DNA from 2 places in the Methylothermus subterraneus genome. Region 1 is predicted to be linked to the other one. Evidence: predicted binding sites of a transcription regulator. Region 1 holds the regulator's gene; the other holds the start of a gene.
What was found. The regulator HrcA, encoded in region 1, represses chaperone genes, less so after heat shock. The targets are predictions, from matches to a motif close to TNTTAGCACTCNNNNNNNNNGAGTGCTAANA.
Positions count from the first base shown of each region.

Region 2: the regulator HrcA is predicted to act here: its motif matches at 2,860-2,890, upstream of groES (co-chaperone GroES).

Region 1 is NZ_BAAHXK010000016.1:9,276-17,160, reverse strand. Features, by position in the region: gene ACYQ3M_RS11100 (carbon-nitrogen hydrolase) at 1-720, opposite strand, end outside; gene ACYQ3M_RS11095 (agmatine deiminase family protein) at 705-1,757, opposite strand; gene recN (DNA repair protein RecN) at 1,745-3,412, opposite strand; gene ACYQ3M_RS11085 (NAD(+) kinase) at 3,418-4,293, opposite strand; gene hrcA (heat-inducible transcriptional repressor HrcA) at 4,432-5,475, shown strand; gene grpE (nucleotide exchange factor GrpE) at 5,507-6,082, shown strand; gene dnaK (molecular chaperone DnaK) at 6,156-7,885, shown strand, end outside.
Region 2 is NZ_BAAHXK010000002.1:159,553-167,437, reverse strand. Features, by position in the region: gene ACYQ3M_RS02680 (23S rRNA (adenine(2030)-N(6))-methyltransferase RlmJ) at 1-518, opposite strand, end outside; gene ACYQ3M_RS02675 (acylphosphatase) at 531-806, opposite strand; gene groL (chaperonin GroEL) at 881-2,506, opposite strand; gene groES (co-chaperone GroES) at 2,534-2,824, opposite strand; gene ACYQ3M_RS02660 (HesA/MoeB/ThiF family protein) at 2,928-3,674, shown strand; gene pqqA (pyrroloquinoline quinone precursor peptide PqqA) at 3,756-3,830, shown strand; gene pqqB (pyrroloquinoline quinone biosynthesis protein PqqB) at 3,886-4,800, shown strand; gene pqqC (pyrroloquinoline-quinone synthase PqqC) at 4,797-5,525, shown strand; gene pqqD (pyrroloquinoline quinone biosynthesis peptide chaperone PqqD) at 5,522-5,797, shown strand; gene pqqE (pyrroloquinoline quinone biosynthesis protein PqqE) at 5,766-6,896, shown strand; gene ACYQ3M_RS02630 (flagella synthesis protein FlgN) at 6,907-7,365, opposite strand; gene flgM (flagellar biosynthesis anti-sigma factor FlgM) at 7,362-7,661, opposite strand; gene flgA (flagellar basal body P-ring formation chaperone FlgA) at 7,721-7,885, opposite strand, start outside.

The sequences.
Region 1 (7,885 bases):
GATGAAACTGTTCCCCCAGAAATGAATGCCGGCGGTCTGAGCGCTCGGGGCCGGTTCTAAGCCGATCCGGTTGCAAACCAAAACCGGCAAGCCGTTGGCCACCGCGTGGGCGCGTTGGATCAATTGCCAAGCTTCCAGCTGGCGGTGTTTCTCCGCCTCCTCGGCGCGCGGATCCCAACCGATGGCGGTGGGATAGAGCAACACTTCCGCGCCCGCCAACGCCATCAGGCGCGCCGCCTCTGGATACCATTGGTCCCAGCATACCAACACCCCGAGTTTGCCCACGCTGGTGGCGATGGGTGCAAACCCGAGGTCGCCGGGGGTGAAATAAAATTTCTCGTAATACCCTGGATCGTCGGGGATATGCATCTTGCGGTATTTTCCCGCAAGCGAGCCATCCCGTTCCAAGACCACCGCGGTATTGTGGTACAAGCCGCAAGCCCGCTTCTCAAACAGCGAACCGACGATGACCACCTTGAGTTCATCGGCCAAAGCGGCTAAAAAATCGGTGGTTGGTCCCGGTATCGGCTCGGCCAGATCGAAATAGGCAGGGTCTACGGTCTGGCAAAAATAGGGCAGGCTATGGAGTTCCGGCAGCAAGATCAAATCGGCCCCTTGCGCTTTGGCTGCGCGGATGGCGCGCTCGGACCGGCTCAGATTCTCCTGGCGGGTACCGTTGCAGGGCTGCTGGATCAGGGCAACATTCAGGTAGTCTGGCATCGGGCTTTCTCAAAACGTAAATAAGGATATTGCATGGTCATACAATGCAGGCTGCCGTACTGATAAATCAGCGCGCGCGCTGGGATGGCGACGATCTCCCGCTCTGGGAAAGCCAATTTCAGCTGAGTTAAGGCCTCGGCATCGGCTGGGTCGTCGTAGACCGGAACCAGCACCGCCCCGTTGATGATTAAAAAATTGGCGTAGGAAGCCGGCAGGCGCCGATCGTCCGCATCGCGGATAGGGCGCGGCAACGGCAGCGGAATCAGGCGATAAGGCCCGCCTGTGGCCGTCTCAAAACGCTCAAGCTGCGCCGCCATGGCGCGCAGCGGTTGGTAATGGGAATCGCGCCGATCCGCGCAGGATTGATAAACGATAGCCGCAGGCGAGCAGAATCGCGCCAGGGTATCGATGTGGGCGTCGGTATCGTCGCCTTCTAGGTAACCGTAATCGAGCCACAGAAATCGCTCAAACCCCAGGTGTTCCGTCAAAATCGCCTCCGCCCGCTCGGGATCGGGGTTGCGGTTGGGATTCTGGATCGAGCTTCGAGTGGCGAGCAAGGTCCCAAGGCCGTCGGTTTCGACGCTCCCTCCTTCCAATACCCACTCGACCCGACGGTAGGGAACCGCGCCGAACACGCCCTGCCGGTACAGGTTCCCGCCTAAAGCGTCGTCCTCTTGCGCAGGGTATTTGCCGCCCCAGCCGTTAAAGCGGAAATCGACCAGACCGCAGCGCCCGCCTTGAACCACCGTCAAAGGCGCCGTATCGCGCACCCAGGTGTCGCGGTAGGCGGCCTCGACAAACCCGATGCGCGCGGCGAAGGCCGCGTGGCGATTCAAAACCGCCTCGATCCTGGCGCGATGCGCCGCGTCCCGGCAGACGATCACCACGCCCTGACGCTGGCTGATCGCGGCTACGGTCAGCGCGTAAGTGCGCTCCACCGCCTCTAGCCACGGAGCAAAATCGCCCTGCGGATGGGGCCAGGCAAGGAGCACGAACGCCTGCGGCGCCCACTCAGGTAGCAGAATTACTCGGTCCATCGCAACATCTCCTCGGCGTGAGCGAGGGTTTGGGCGGTGATTTTGATCCCTCCGAGCATCCTCGCGATCTCGCGCTTGCGATCCTCCCCGGTCAAACAAAAGACTTGGGTTTGCGTCTCGCGACCGTCGGTGCGCTTAGTTACCCAATGGTGGCAATGAGCTTGGGCAGCCACTTGGGGAAGATGAGTCACACACAAGACCTGCTGCTGCGCGCCCAGTTCCCGCAAATGCCGGCCGACGACTTCCGCCACGCCGCCACCGATGCCGCTGTCGACTTCGTCAAAGACCAGCGTAGGCACCGCGCGGGCCTCGCTGCAAGCGACCTGAATCGCCAAGCTCAGGCGCGACAGCTCGCCGCCCGAGGCGACTTTTGCCAGCGGCCTTAAAGGCTGGCCGGGATTGGTGGTAACCAGAAATTCGACGCGATCCAGACCCTCCGGCCGAGGTTCGGCTTCAGGTTCGGTGTGGACCTCGATCGCAAATTGCCCGTGGGGCATGCCCAGCTTGCGCATCAACTCGGTGATACGCGCCGCCAACCCTTCGGCACAGGCGCGGCGGCGTGCGCTCAGCTCAGCCGCCAGCTCCCGGTAGCGGCCTTCCAATCTTTCGGCTTGGCGCTTTAGCTCTGCGATCTGCGCCTCTTGGCCGGTCAGATCGGCCAGTTCAGCGCGCATCTGGGCTAGGCGATTTGGCAAGGATTCGGGGGCGACTCGATGTTTGCGCGCCAATTCGTAAAAGGCGCTAAGCTGCTGCTCCAACGTCTGCAAGCGGGCAGGATCGGCTTCCAGCTGCCCCAGGCGTTGGCGCAGCCTGGAACCGGCTTCTTCCAGTTGAATCCGGGCGCTGTCCACAAGTTCCGCCACTTCTTTGAATTCCGGCGCGAATTCGCTAAGGGACGCAAGTTCCCGCGCGACCTGATCGACTAAGTCCAAGGCGGCAGGTTCGGCGTCATACAGCTTATGCAGCTGCGCCTGGACCCCAGCCACGATCTTGTCCAGATTGGCAAGGCGGGTATGCTCTTCGAGCAAGGCGTTAAAGTCCAAGGTCTCGACCGCCGCCGCCTCCAATTCCCGGATCTGGTAGCACAGGAACTCTTCCCGCAAAGCTTGGTCTTTGGCGTTCTGGTACAGCTTGCCCAACCGCTCGCGGCAGGCATGCCAGGTGCGGTAAAGCTCGGCAAGTTGAGCCAACCGCTCTTGATGGCCGGCGTGCAGGTCGAGGAGCTGGCGCTGAGCGGGCGGCTGGCGCAGGCGCAGATGGGCGTGCTGACCGTGAATCTCCACCAGGTGCTGCCCTAAGGCCTGAAGGGCTTTGAGGCTAACCGGGCGGTCGTTGATGAAGGCCCGGTGTTGGCCCTTGCCGGCGACGGTCCGGCGGATCAGGCAGGTCGTGCCTTCCTCGAGCGCATTGTCTTTAAGCCACTGGCGAGCGGTGGGAGCGCGGGTGAGATCGAATTCCAAGATCACCTCCGCCCGCTCGGCGCCGTCCCTGACCAGGTCGGCATCGGCGCGCCCGCCCAAGCCCAGTTCCAAGGCAGTCAGCAGGATCGACTTGCCTGCGCCGGTTTCGCCCGTCAGGGCGGTAAAGCCAGGCGACCATTCCAGATCCAAATGTTTGACGACCGCAAGGTCGCGGATGCTCAGGCAGGTCAGCATAGGAGTCAACTGTTACTCCAGTTCAATTTGGCCCGCAAAATTTCAAAAAAATCGTAATCGAGCGGATGCAACAGGGTAAACGGCTTGTCCGCCTTGCGGATGCGGATGTGATCGTCGAACCGGACCTCGGGGATCGAAACGTTGTCGCAAGAAATCTCAGCGCGCATCTCTTTGGCTGCGCCGAAAGCGATTTCCACCTCGCTGGCGCCGGAAATGACGATCGGCCGGTTGGTCAAAGTGTGGGGGTTGATCGGCACCAGCTCGATCGCGTCGAGGGTGGGATAAATGATCGGGCCACCGCCGGACAAGGCGTAGGCGGTAGAGCCGGTGGGCGTAGAGACGATCAGGCCATCGGCACGCTGGCGGTTGAGAAAGCGGCCGTCGATGTGGGTGACGATTTCGATCATGCTCGGCGTGACCCAGCGGTGAACCACCACTTCGTTGACCGCCAATTCCTCGCGGATAACCTGACCACAACGCAAAATTTGGGCGTGCAGCAGCAGCCGCGCCTCCGCGCGATAGTGGCCGGCGAGGATTTCGTCCAGTTTGGACAGGGCTTGCTCTGGGGAAACGTCCACCAAAAAGCCGACCCGGCCGAGGTTGACGCCGATCACCGGGGTGTCGAACTCGGCCACCGCGCGTACCGTGTTGAGCAGCGTGCCGTCGCCGCCCACGGCGATCACCACGTCGCATTCCTCGCCCAGCCGGCGGGGTGGGCGGAGCACCTCTGCCGGTACCGGCAGCAGCTGGCCGCCGGCCTCCTCGAACAGGACTTTGAATCCGCGCTGGCTAAGATGCCGGTAGATCGTCGCCAGGGTAGGACCTGCCCCTTTGGCACTGGGTTTGGCGATGATGCCGACGGTGTGGAAACGTCCTTTCACGAAGCGTACTGGCGACTTAAAGCAACCCAAACTACGTTATATTAGGCATTCGTTGACAATATATCCAGAGATTGCTAGTTTGGCACTCTCCATTTAAGAGTGCTAATTGTTTTGCGCCTTGACCCAACTCCAAGTCCTATGGAATTGACCGAACGTGCTCAACACCTGCTCAAGGTCCTGATCGAGCGTTATATCGAAGAAGGCCAGCCGGTGGGTTCACGCACCCTAGCGCGGGATGCCGGCTTAAACTTAAGTCCGGCAACGGTCCGCAACGTCGTCGCCGATCTAGAGGAAATGGGGCTGGTGACTTCGCCCCACACTTCCGCCGGCCGCGTGCCTACGGTCAAGGGATACCGCTTGTTCATCGATTCGCTGCTCACGGTCAAGCCGCTGGAGCAGGCCCTGACGCAAAAACTGTGGCAGGACTTCGAAGCCTTGGAAGACCCGCACGAATTGCTCGAGACGGCGTCGCGGCTGCTTTCCCGCATCACCCACATGGCCGGCGTAGTCACCTTGCCGCGGCGCCAGCAGATCGCGCTACGGCAGATCGAGTTTTTGCCCCTGTCGCAGGGGCGCGTGCTGGTGATCCTAGTGACCGACGATCAGGAGATCCACAACCGGATCATCCGTCCGACCCAACCGTTTACCCCGTCGCAGCTGCAACAGGCGGCCAACTATTTGAACGCTCATCTTAAGGGCAAGCGCCTGACCGAATTGCGCTCTACTCTGCTGCGCGAGCTGCAACAGGCGGGAGAGCAACTTTCCGCCGAGATTCGATCGGTGCTGGAAATGGCCGAAAAGGCGCTCGAAACAGAAGAAGCCGAGGGCGATTTCGTCCTTAGCGGTCAGACCAATCTGATGGATTTTGCCGAGCTGGCCGATCGCACCAGGCTTCGGACGCTGTTTGAGGCGTTCGAGGAAAAACGCAACCTGCTGCACCTCTTAGACCAATGCATCGAGGCCGAAGGCGTCCAAATCTTCATCGGCGAAGAATCCGGCTATGAGCCTTTGGAGCAGTGCAGCCTGGTGACTCGCAGCTACGTAGTCGATGGGCGAACTTTAGGCGTGCTCGGCGTGATCGGGCCGACCCGCATGCACTATGAAAACGTCATCCCGCTGGTCGACGTTACGGCCAAGCTCCTAAGCGCGGCCTTGAATCAAAAACTGAAGTCCCCATCTTAACGCCAGTTTTTAAATTTTTTAAGGAGCGGTTATGACCGAGGAAAGCAAGATTACCCAGGAAGAAACAGCGGCAACGGATCAAGCTGAGGCAAACGCTGCAGAATCCCAAGAGACTTTGCAGCAAAAGCTGGCCGAAGCCGAGCGTAAGGCCGAGGAGAATTGGGATAAGTTCCTGCGCACGCAAGCCGAGCTGGAAAACCTACGCCGGCGCATGGAGCGCGAGTTGCAGAACGCGCAGAAATACGCAATTGAAAAATTCGCCAAAGACCTGTTATCGGTAGCGGACAGCTTGGAACTCGGGCTTAAGGCAGCGGTAGAAACCGAAGATTTAGACAAGATTCGCGAAGGGCTGGAGCTGACTTTGAAGCAACTTCTCACCGTGTTCGACCGCTTCAACGTCCGCCCCATCGATCCTTTAGGCGAGAAGTTCAACCCCGAATTCCATCAGGCCATGGCGGTGGAGGAAGTGAAAGGGGCCGAACCCGACCGCGTGATCAAGGTATTCCAAAAAGGCTATGTTCTAAACGACCGTATCCTCCGCCCCGCCTTGGTCGTAGTGGCCAGGCCCAGCGCGGAGAGCCAGCCGCGCATCGACGAGCAGGCTTGAATTTTGCGCAGCCGGCCCCATTTCATCCACATAGTTTAGGCGATCCCGGAAAGTTTTTTTAAGGAGACAAGGCATGGCAAAGATTTTAGGTATCGATCTAGGCACGACCAACTCGTGCATGGCGATTTTGGAAGGCGGCAAGGCGAAGGTGATCGAGAACGCCGAAGGCACCCGCACGACGCCGTCGATCGTGGCGTTTACCAAGGACGGGGAAGTGCTGGTGGGGCATCCGGCCAAACGCCAGGCGATCACCAACCCGCAAAACACCTTCTACGCGGTCAAGCGCTTGATCGGGCGGCGCTTTGACGATCCGGTAGTGAAAAAAGACATGGACATGGTGCCCTACAAGATCGTCTCGGCTCCCAACGGCGATGCGTGGGTGGAGGTTCCGGCGCTGGGCAAGAAAATGGCGCCGCCGGAGATCTCCGCCCGCGTGCTGAGGAAACTGAAAGAGGACGCCGAAGCCTACCTGGGCGAGGAAATCAAGGAAGCGGTCATCACCGTGCCGGCCTATTTTAACGATTCGCAGCGCCAGGCGACTAAAGACGCGGGCCGCATCGCCGGGCTCGAAGTCAAGCGCATCATCAACGAGCCGACCGCCGCCGCCCTCGCCTTCGGGCTGGACAAGCAGAAAGGCGATCGCAAGATCGCGGTCTACGACTTGGGGGGCGGGACGTTCGACATCTCCATCATCGAGATGGCGGAAGTGGAGGGCGAGCGCCAGTTCGAGGTGCTTTCCACCAACGGCGACACCTTCCTCGGCGGCGAGGACTTTGACAAGCGCATCATCGACTATTTAGTGGATGAATTCAAAAAGGATACCGGCATCGACCTGCGCAACGATCCTTTGGCCCTGCAGCGGCTAAAAGAAGCCGCCGAGAAGGCCAAGATCGAGCTGTCCTCGACCCAACAGACCGAGATCAACCTCCCGTATATCACCGCCGATGCGACCGGCCCCAAGCACTTGAACGTGCGGCTGACGCGGGCAAAACTCGAGGCTTTGACTGAGGATCTGATCGAAAGGACCCGCCGTCCCTGTGAGATCGCGCTCAAGGACGCGGGACTCTCGCCAGCCGACATCGACGACGTCATCCTGGTGGGCGGCCAGACCCGCATGCCCAAGGTGCAGGAGTTCGTCCGGCAGATTTTCGGCAAGGAGCCGCGTAAAGACGTCAACCCGGACGAGGCGGTAGCGCTTGGGGCGGCGATCCAAGCGGGCGTTTTGGGGGGCGAGGTCAAAGACGTGCTGCTGCTCGACGTGACCCCCTTGTCGCTCGGGATCGAAACCTTAGGAGGGGTGATGACCAAGCTGATCGAGAAGAACACCACCATTCCCACCAAGGTCACCCAGATTTTCTCCACCGCCGAGGACAATCAGACCGCGGTCACGATCCACGTCCTTCAGGGCGAGCGCGAGATGGCCAAGGACAACAAGTCGCTGGGCAAATTCGACCTGACCGGGATTCCGCCGGCGCCGCGCGGGGTGCCGCAGATCGAAGTGACCTTCGACATCGACGCCAACGGCATCTTGCACGTCTCGGCGCGAGACAAGGCAACCGGCCGCGAACAGTCGATCGTCATCCGCGCCTCCAGCGGTCTGACCGAGGAGGAAATCCAGCGCATGATTCGCGACGCCGAGCTGCACGCCGAGGAGGACCGCAAGTTCAAAGAGCTGGTAACGGCGCGCAACGAGGCCGACGCCCTCATCCACGCCACGCGCAAGAGCCTAGACGAGTTGGGCGCTAAAGTCTCGGCGGCGGATAAGGAGCGGATCGAGGCGGTCATCAAAGACCTGGAAGCGGC
Region 2 (7,885 bases), on a different contig from region 1:
TCGCGCTCGACCTCATAGCTCGGGTCGATCAGAATGACACCTCGGCGTGACGGAGGCGGCAGCACGCCAAGCAGTCCTGTGAAACCATCCTCCCGATAACAATGCACGCGCCGTTTATGGGCAAAAATCCGGGTAAGGTTTAAGTAGTCGGCGGGATGGAGTTCGAACAGATGGAGCCGGTCGCCAGGACGGGCCAGACGCTGGGCCAACGCCCCAGAGCCAGGATAGCGGCTGAGCGCACCGCCTGGGTTGAAATCCTCAACCAGCTTAAGATAGGTAGCCAGCCCGGCAGGCGCTAAAGCCCTCTCGCGCCACAACCTGCCGATGCCGGTTTGAAATTCACAAAGCTTGCGCGCGTATTCCGAGTTTAGATCGGTGACCCCGCCGCCGGCGTGGGTGTCGATATACGCCCAAGGGGTTTCTTTGGCGTTGAGATAGCTTAAGATTTCGACCACCAACCAATGCTTGAGCACATCGGCGTGGTTGCCGGCATGGAAAGCGTGACGATAGCTCAGCATCTTAAAACCGTCTCACGCCCGCAGGGCAAACTGCTCAAATTCCCCCGTCGCCGGCTCTTCGCGGCTTTCCACCCCGGCCACCTGCGCTAAGGGCGGGCCTTTTCGGCACCAAGCGAGGAGTTTTTGCAAGCTTTGCTCCTCGCCTTCGGCGACGATCTCCACCCGCCCGTCGGGGAGATTCCTGACCCAGCCGGTGAGCTTAAAGCTTAAGGCGATCTCCACCGTGTGAGCCCGGTAAAACACCCCCTGCACCCGACCTGCTACCCAAATATGCAAGCGCTTTCGCATTTTCCCCCTCAAATAGCACAAAGCCCCATCCTTAAAGGACGGGGCTTTGCATTTTAAGGCTGATTGCGTTTGGGTTACATCTCGCCCATGCCGCCTACGCCGGGCGTCGCCGATTCCTCCTTCTTGGGCTCCTCGGCGACCATGGCTTCGGTGGTAAGCATCAGACCGGCCACGGAAGCGGCGTTCTGCAGGGCGGTACGCGTCACTTTGGTCGGATCGAGGATACCCATCTCGATCATGTCGCCGTACTCGCCCGTGGCGGCGTTATAGCCGAAATTGCCTTGCCCTTCCGCCACCTTGTTGTAGACCACCGAACCTTCCTCGCCGGCGTTCTCGGCGATCTGGCGCAGCGGAAACTCCAGCGCCTTGAGGGCGATCTGGATCCCCACGTCCTGATCGTGGTTGGCACCTTTGAGTCCCTTGATCTTCTGCTGCACCCGCACCAAGGCCACCCCGCCGCCGGGCACGATGCCTTCCTCGACCGCCGCCCGGGTCGCGTGCAAGGCGTCCTCGACGCGCGCTTTCTTTTCCTTCATCTCCACTTCCGTAGCCGCGCCGACCTTGATCACCGCCACCCCGCCGGCCAGCTTAGCCAGCCGCTCCTGCAGCTTCTCGCGGTCGTAGTCGGACGTGGTCTCCTCGATCTGCGCCCGGATCTGCTTGATCCGGCCCTCGATCTTGTCCTTGCTTCCGGCGCCGTCGATGATGGTGGTGTCCTCTTTGGTCACCACGACCCGCTTGGCGGTGCCCATCTGGTCCAAAGTGGCTTTCTCCAGATTCATGCCCAGCTCTTCGGAAATCACCATGCCGCCGGTGAGGATGGCGATATCCTCGAGCATGGCTTTACGCCGGTCGCCGAAACCGGGCGCTTTCACCGCGCAGGACTTGAGGATGCCGCGGATGTTGTTGACCACCAAGGTCGCCAGGGCCTCGCCCTCGACGTCCTCGGCGATGACCAGGAGCGGGCGCCCGGCTTTTGCCACCTGCTCGAGCACCGGCAGCAAGTCGCGGATGCTGGAGATCTTCTTGTCGTGGATCAGGATGAGCGGGTTTTCCAGTTCCGCGCTCATGTTCTCCTGATTGTTGATGAAGTAAGGCGACAGATACCCACGGTCGAACTGCATCCCTTCCACGACCTCCAGCTCGTTCTCTAGCCCTGAGCCTTCCTCGACCGTGATCACGCCTTCCTTGCCCACCTTTTCCATCGCTTCGGCGATCAACTTACCGATCGCTTCGTCGTTATTGGCGGAGATGGTGCCTACCTGGGCGATGGATTTGCTGTCGGTGCACGGCACCGAAAGCTTTTTGAGCTCCTCGACCGCCGCCGCCACCGCCTTGTCGATCCCGCGTTTCAAATCCATCGGGTTCATCCCGGCGGCAACGCTCTTTAAGCCTTCATTGAGAATCGCCTGGGCGAGCACGGTGGCGGTGGTGGTGCCGTCACCGGCAGCGTCGGAGGTTTTGGAGGCGACCTCCTTCACCATCTGCGCGCCCATGTTTTCGAATTTGTCCTTCAATTCGATCTCTTTGGCCACCGAGACCCCGTCCTTGGTTACCGTGGGCGCCCCAAACGATTTTTCGAGCACCACGTTGCGGCCCTTGGGCCCCAAAGTCACCTTGACCGCCTTGGCCAGGATATTGACCCCGCGCGCCATTCTCTGGCGGGCATCGTCGCTGAATTTGATCTCTTTTGCTGCCATTTTTTATTCCTCAAATTGCCAGATTAATCAGCCTTCGATAACGGCCATGATGTCGTCCTCGCGCATCACCAGGAGCTCCTGGTCGTCGACGGTGACCTCGGTGCCGGCGTACTTGCCGAACAGCACCTTATCGCCCACCTTGACGTCCAAAGGACGAATATCGCCGTTTTCGAGCACTTTGCCGTTCCCTACGGCCAGCACCTCGCCCTTGATCGGTTTTTCTTTGGCGGTGTCGGGGATTACAATACCGCCGGGCGAGGTTTTCTCTTCTTCCAGCCGCTTGACGATAACGCGATCGTGCAGAGGACGTAGTTTCATGGGTCTTCTCCTTTTTTGAGGTTTACCTGTGGGGTTATTAGCACTCACAAATCTAGAGTGCTAATAATAATCGGCTTTTCCACCGTGTCAAGCATTTTCTGCTATGAACGACGAACTGCTCTTGCGTTACAGCCGTCACATCCTTTTGCCTCAGATCGACATATGGGGCCAGGAGAAATTAATTCAAGCCAAAGTGTTGATCGTAGGGGCCGGTGGGCTGGGATGCCCCGCCGCGATGTATCTGGCGGCTGCGGGGGTCGGCCAGCTGACTATCGCCGACCCCGACCGGGTGGAGCTTTCCAACCTGCAGCGCCAAATCGCCCACACCACGGACGACCTCGGCCGACCCAAGGCAGTCTCGACCCAGGAGACCTTGCGCGCGCTCAATCCCACGATCCAAGTCGAAGCTTTATGCCAGCGCCTGACCGGAGAAAGCTTGACCAAGCAAGTAGCTAAGGCCGATCTGGTATTGGATTGCAGCGATAATTTCGCCACGCGCTTTGAACTCAACCGCGCTTGCGTAAGGCTCCGCACCCCCTTGGTGTCGGGAGCCGCGATCCGCTTCGAGGGCCAAATCGCGGTGTTCGATCCAAGGCGGGAGGATAGCCCCTGCTACAACTGCCTATATGCGGACCAAGGGGAACTGAGCGAACGCTGCACCGAAGCGGGAATCGTCGCCCCGTTGACCGGCATCGTCGGCAGCATTCAAGCGCTCGAGGCGATCAAAGTGCTGCTCGGCATCGGCCAGACGCTGACCGGCCACCTGCTTTTAGTGGACGGGATGACGATGGAATGGAACCGCCTGGCCGTGCCGCGCCATCCCGACTGCCCCACCTGCAGCCGTCGCTAATTTAAGTTGCCTTCGCCAGAAGGCGATCGTATACTTCAAATCTCGGCCAACGAGAGCAACGTCTTTAAGGAGGTACGCAGTATGAAATGGGAAAAACCCAGCTACAAAGATTTGCGTTTTGGTTTTGAAGTCACGATGTACATCTATAACCGCTAATTTCATTAGCTTAAATCTTTAAGGGGTTTCATCACGAAACCCCTTTCTTTCGTCCATGCTGATTCGCGTTTTAGGATCCGGCGCCGGCGGGGGTTTTCCGCAATGGAACTGCAACTGCCAAAACTGCTTACGCCTGCGCCGCGGTGAGATTTCTGCTCGCCCGCGCACCCAGTCCTCGATTGCGGTCAGCACCGACGGTAATGACTGGGTGCTGTTCAACGCCTCGCCCGACATCCGCTTTCAGCTCGAGGCCAACCCGCCGCTGCAGCCCAGGCACGGAGTGCGCGACACTCCCATCCGCGCCATCGTCCTGATCGATGCCCAGATCGACCACACCGCCGGGCTGCTATTCTTGCGCGAAAGCACCCGGCCGTTGCAGGTCTACTGCAGCGAGCCGGTCTATCAGGACTTGACCACCGGTTTCCCGGTCCTGAACTTGCTTGAGCACTACTGCGGCGTCGAGCCCCATCGGATTCCCCTGGACGGGGGGGCGTTTACGATTCCGGGCATCGCGGATCTGCGTTTTGTCGGCCACGCCTTAAAGAGCAAGGCCCCGCCGTACTCGCCGCACCGCCACGCCCCCCATCCGGGCGACAACATCGGCGTTCTCGTCGAACAGCCCTCCAGCGGCAAGAAGCTCTACTACGCCCCAGGCCTTGGGGAAATCGAGCCCCAAGTGCTGGCCGCCATGCACGAGGCCGATTGCGTCTTGGTGGACGGCACCTTCTGGAGCGAGGATGAGATGGCCAAAGTGGGCAGCCCCAAACGCGCGCGCGAGATCGGCCACCTGCCTCAGTCCGGGCCGGGCGGCATGATCGAAGTGCTCGGTCAAATTCCACCCCTCACGCGTAAGATTTTGATCCACATCAACAACACCAACCCGATTCTGGACGAAGATTCGCCCGAACGCCAAAGGCTGGCTGCCGCCGGCATCGAAGTCGCCTACGACGGCATGGAGATCGTGCTATGAGCAACCAAGACTTACCGTGGTCCCGCGAAGAATTCGAAGCGCGCCTGCGCGCCAAGGAAAAGTATTATCATATCTATCATCCCTATCACGTCCTGATGGCGGAAGGAAAGCTTACTCCGGATCAGATTCGTGGCTGGGTGCTCAACCGCTTTTACTACCAAGTCATGATCCCGCGCAAGGACGCGGCGATCTTGGCCAACTGCCCAGATCGGGAAACGCGGCGCGAGTGGTTGCACCGAATCCTAGACCACGACGGCCACGGCGCCGACCCCGGCGGGATCGAAGCCTGGATCCAACTAGGCTTGGCGTGCGGCCTGGAACGCGAAGAGATCACCTCCCTCCGGCACGTGCTGCCCGGAGTACGGTTTGCGGTGGATGCCTATTACCACTTTGCTCGTACCGCTTCCTGGCAAGAAGCGATTTGCTCGTCCTTGACCGAATTGTTTGCCCCCACCATCCACCAGCAGCGCCTTGCCGGCTGGCCCAAATTGTACCCTTGGATCAAACCGGAAGGGCTTACCTATTTCCAAAAACGGGTCAGCCAAGCCAGGCGCGATGTGGAACACGGGCTCACCTTTACCTTGGACTATTTCGGCCAAAGCCGGGCGCTTCAGGAACGCGCGCTGGAGATCCTACAGTTCAAGCTGGACGTTCTCTGGACCATGCTCGATGCCATGTATTTGGCCTATATCGAAGGCAAACCGCCTTATTTCAACGTCCCATGAGCCTGGATCCCAACGCCCCATTGCGGTTTTCCCCGCGCCACCGCCTGCAGTGGGAGGAGGCGCAGCAGAAATACGTCATCCTCTATCCTGAAGGGTTGGTCGAGCTCAACCACACCTCCGCCGATATCCTAAAGCTGTGCGATGGCCGCCATACTTTAAAGACCATTACCGCCGAGCTGGAACGCAAGTACCAAACCCAAGGTCTTATCGACGACGTGCGCGAATTTCTGGAGGTCGCCCTTGACCACGGCTGGATCCAAACCGAAGCCTAGCCCGCCGCGCTGGCTGCTCGCGGAGCTCACCTACGCTTGCCCGCTGCAATGCCCCTACTGCTCCAATCCGATAGACTACTCCCGCTACAAACGCGAACTGACCACCGCCGAATGGCTGGACGTCCTGCGCCAAGCGCGGAAGATGGGCGCGGTGCAGCTTGGTTTTTCGGGCGGGGAGCCTTTGCTACGCCAGGACTTAGAACAGCTCATCGCCGAAAGCCGAAAACTCGGCTACTACACCAACCTCATCACTTCCGGCGTGGGTTTGCACCAAGAGCGCATTCGCGCTTTCAAAGAAGCTGGTCTTGACCACATTCAGCTGAGCTTTCAGGCGCCGTTCAAGGAGCTCAACGATTACCTAGCCGGGACCGAATGTTTCGAACAAAAACTCGAGGCGGCCAGATTAATCAAGCGCCACGGCTTCCCCATGGTGCTGTGCTTCGTCCGCCACCGCCTCACCGAACCTTATGTAGAAGATTTTCTAAAACTGGCCATAGAGCTTGAAGCCGATTACGTGGAACTGGCGATGGTCCAGAACCTGGCCTGGGATCTCGTCAACCGCAAAGTGCTCTTGCCCACCAAAGAACAATTGGCCCGTTCGGAAGCGATCGCCAAAGCGTATCAGGAAAAGCTCAAAGGGCGGATGAAGATCTATTACGTCGTGCAAGACTACTACGAGTCCCGCCCCAAAGCCTGCATGAGCGGCTGGGGCAACATCTTCTTGACCATCGCCCCGGACGGCACGGCCCTGCCTTGCCACGCAGCAAAAATTTTACCCATCGAATTCCCCACCGTCCGCGACCACAGCGTGCGTTGGATCTGGGAGGAGTCGCCGGCGTTCAACCGCTTCCGCGGGTTTGACTGGATGCCGGAACCGTGCCGCTCGTGCGACGAGAAGGAAAAAGACTTCGGCGGCTGCCGCTGCCAGGCCTACCTTTTGACCGGCGACATGACCGCCACCGATCCAGTGTGCGCCAAATCCCCCCACCACGACCTGATCGAACGCGCGACTTTGGAAGCGCAAAGCGCCGGCGAACAGCCGCTGATTTTCCGCAACCCGAAAAACGCGCGCCGCGTTCTCGATCGTTCCAGTTCGTAATCAATTGGCTTTAAGTTGCGCCCAGCAGGCGCAGCGCATCTGCTTGGACCAAGCGGCCGTCTGCGCCGTAACCGAGCTGCGGCGGTTGATTGCAGAGCAATCCCAGCAATTGGCGATTGTGTTCCTGCAGCACCGCGATGATGGCGCCGTTGGCCTCGTTCAGTTGGCGGCACCGCGCGGTATTACGCCGAATTCGGCGCCAAAGAGCGTAAGCCTCAGCCTGCCGCCCCCCCTCCAGCTCGGCGATTAGGGCTTGCATAGTAAAACTTGGTTGCGGCCGACCCGAGTGCTGCGGCAAGCGCTCGAGCAGCGCGTTGATTCGATCGACCGCGGCGTTCTTCTCGGCGACCCATTCCGGCAGCGTGCCCATGTTGCGCTCCTTAAGCGCAGCCTGCTCGCCTTCTAAAACGCGGCCTAAGTTTTGGGTTTCGGCTTCTAGCCGTTTGAGCCATTGCAACAGGGACGTCATGGGTTGAGCTGGCGTTCCATTTCGATGATTTTCTCGGCGATGCGCTCGGCGTCGATCCGGTAGGTTCCTGAAGCAAGCTGCTGGGCTACCCTTGCCACCAACTCGGTATCGACCACCGCCGCGCTCGCCAGCGCCGCTTGCGCCTGTTTTAGGCGGGCGGCGGCTTCGGTCAACGCCACCGCATCGGATTCCGTTTGATTTTCCGGTCGGGGCGAAACGCTTGGGCGCGTTGCTTGCGGTTTACCCGGAGCCGGTTCGATCGCCTTGCCGGTGACCGGGCGCAGGTCTATAGGCATACTCGAATCCTCTCGATTGCTCTAGGATTTATATCGGCCATCGCTTGAATAAGTTTAGCTCAAAAAGCCACCTGAACCTCGCCCGGACCTTGCACGATTCCCTCCACCACGCGCTGCGAGCGGTCGTTCACCACCCGAATCCGCTGCCCTAGCCCACCGTCCATGAGCGCGTGCCCACCCATGCGTACTTCCAAAGCCCCTGTGTTCACCCGGATGATCACCGC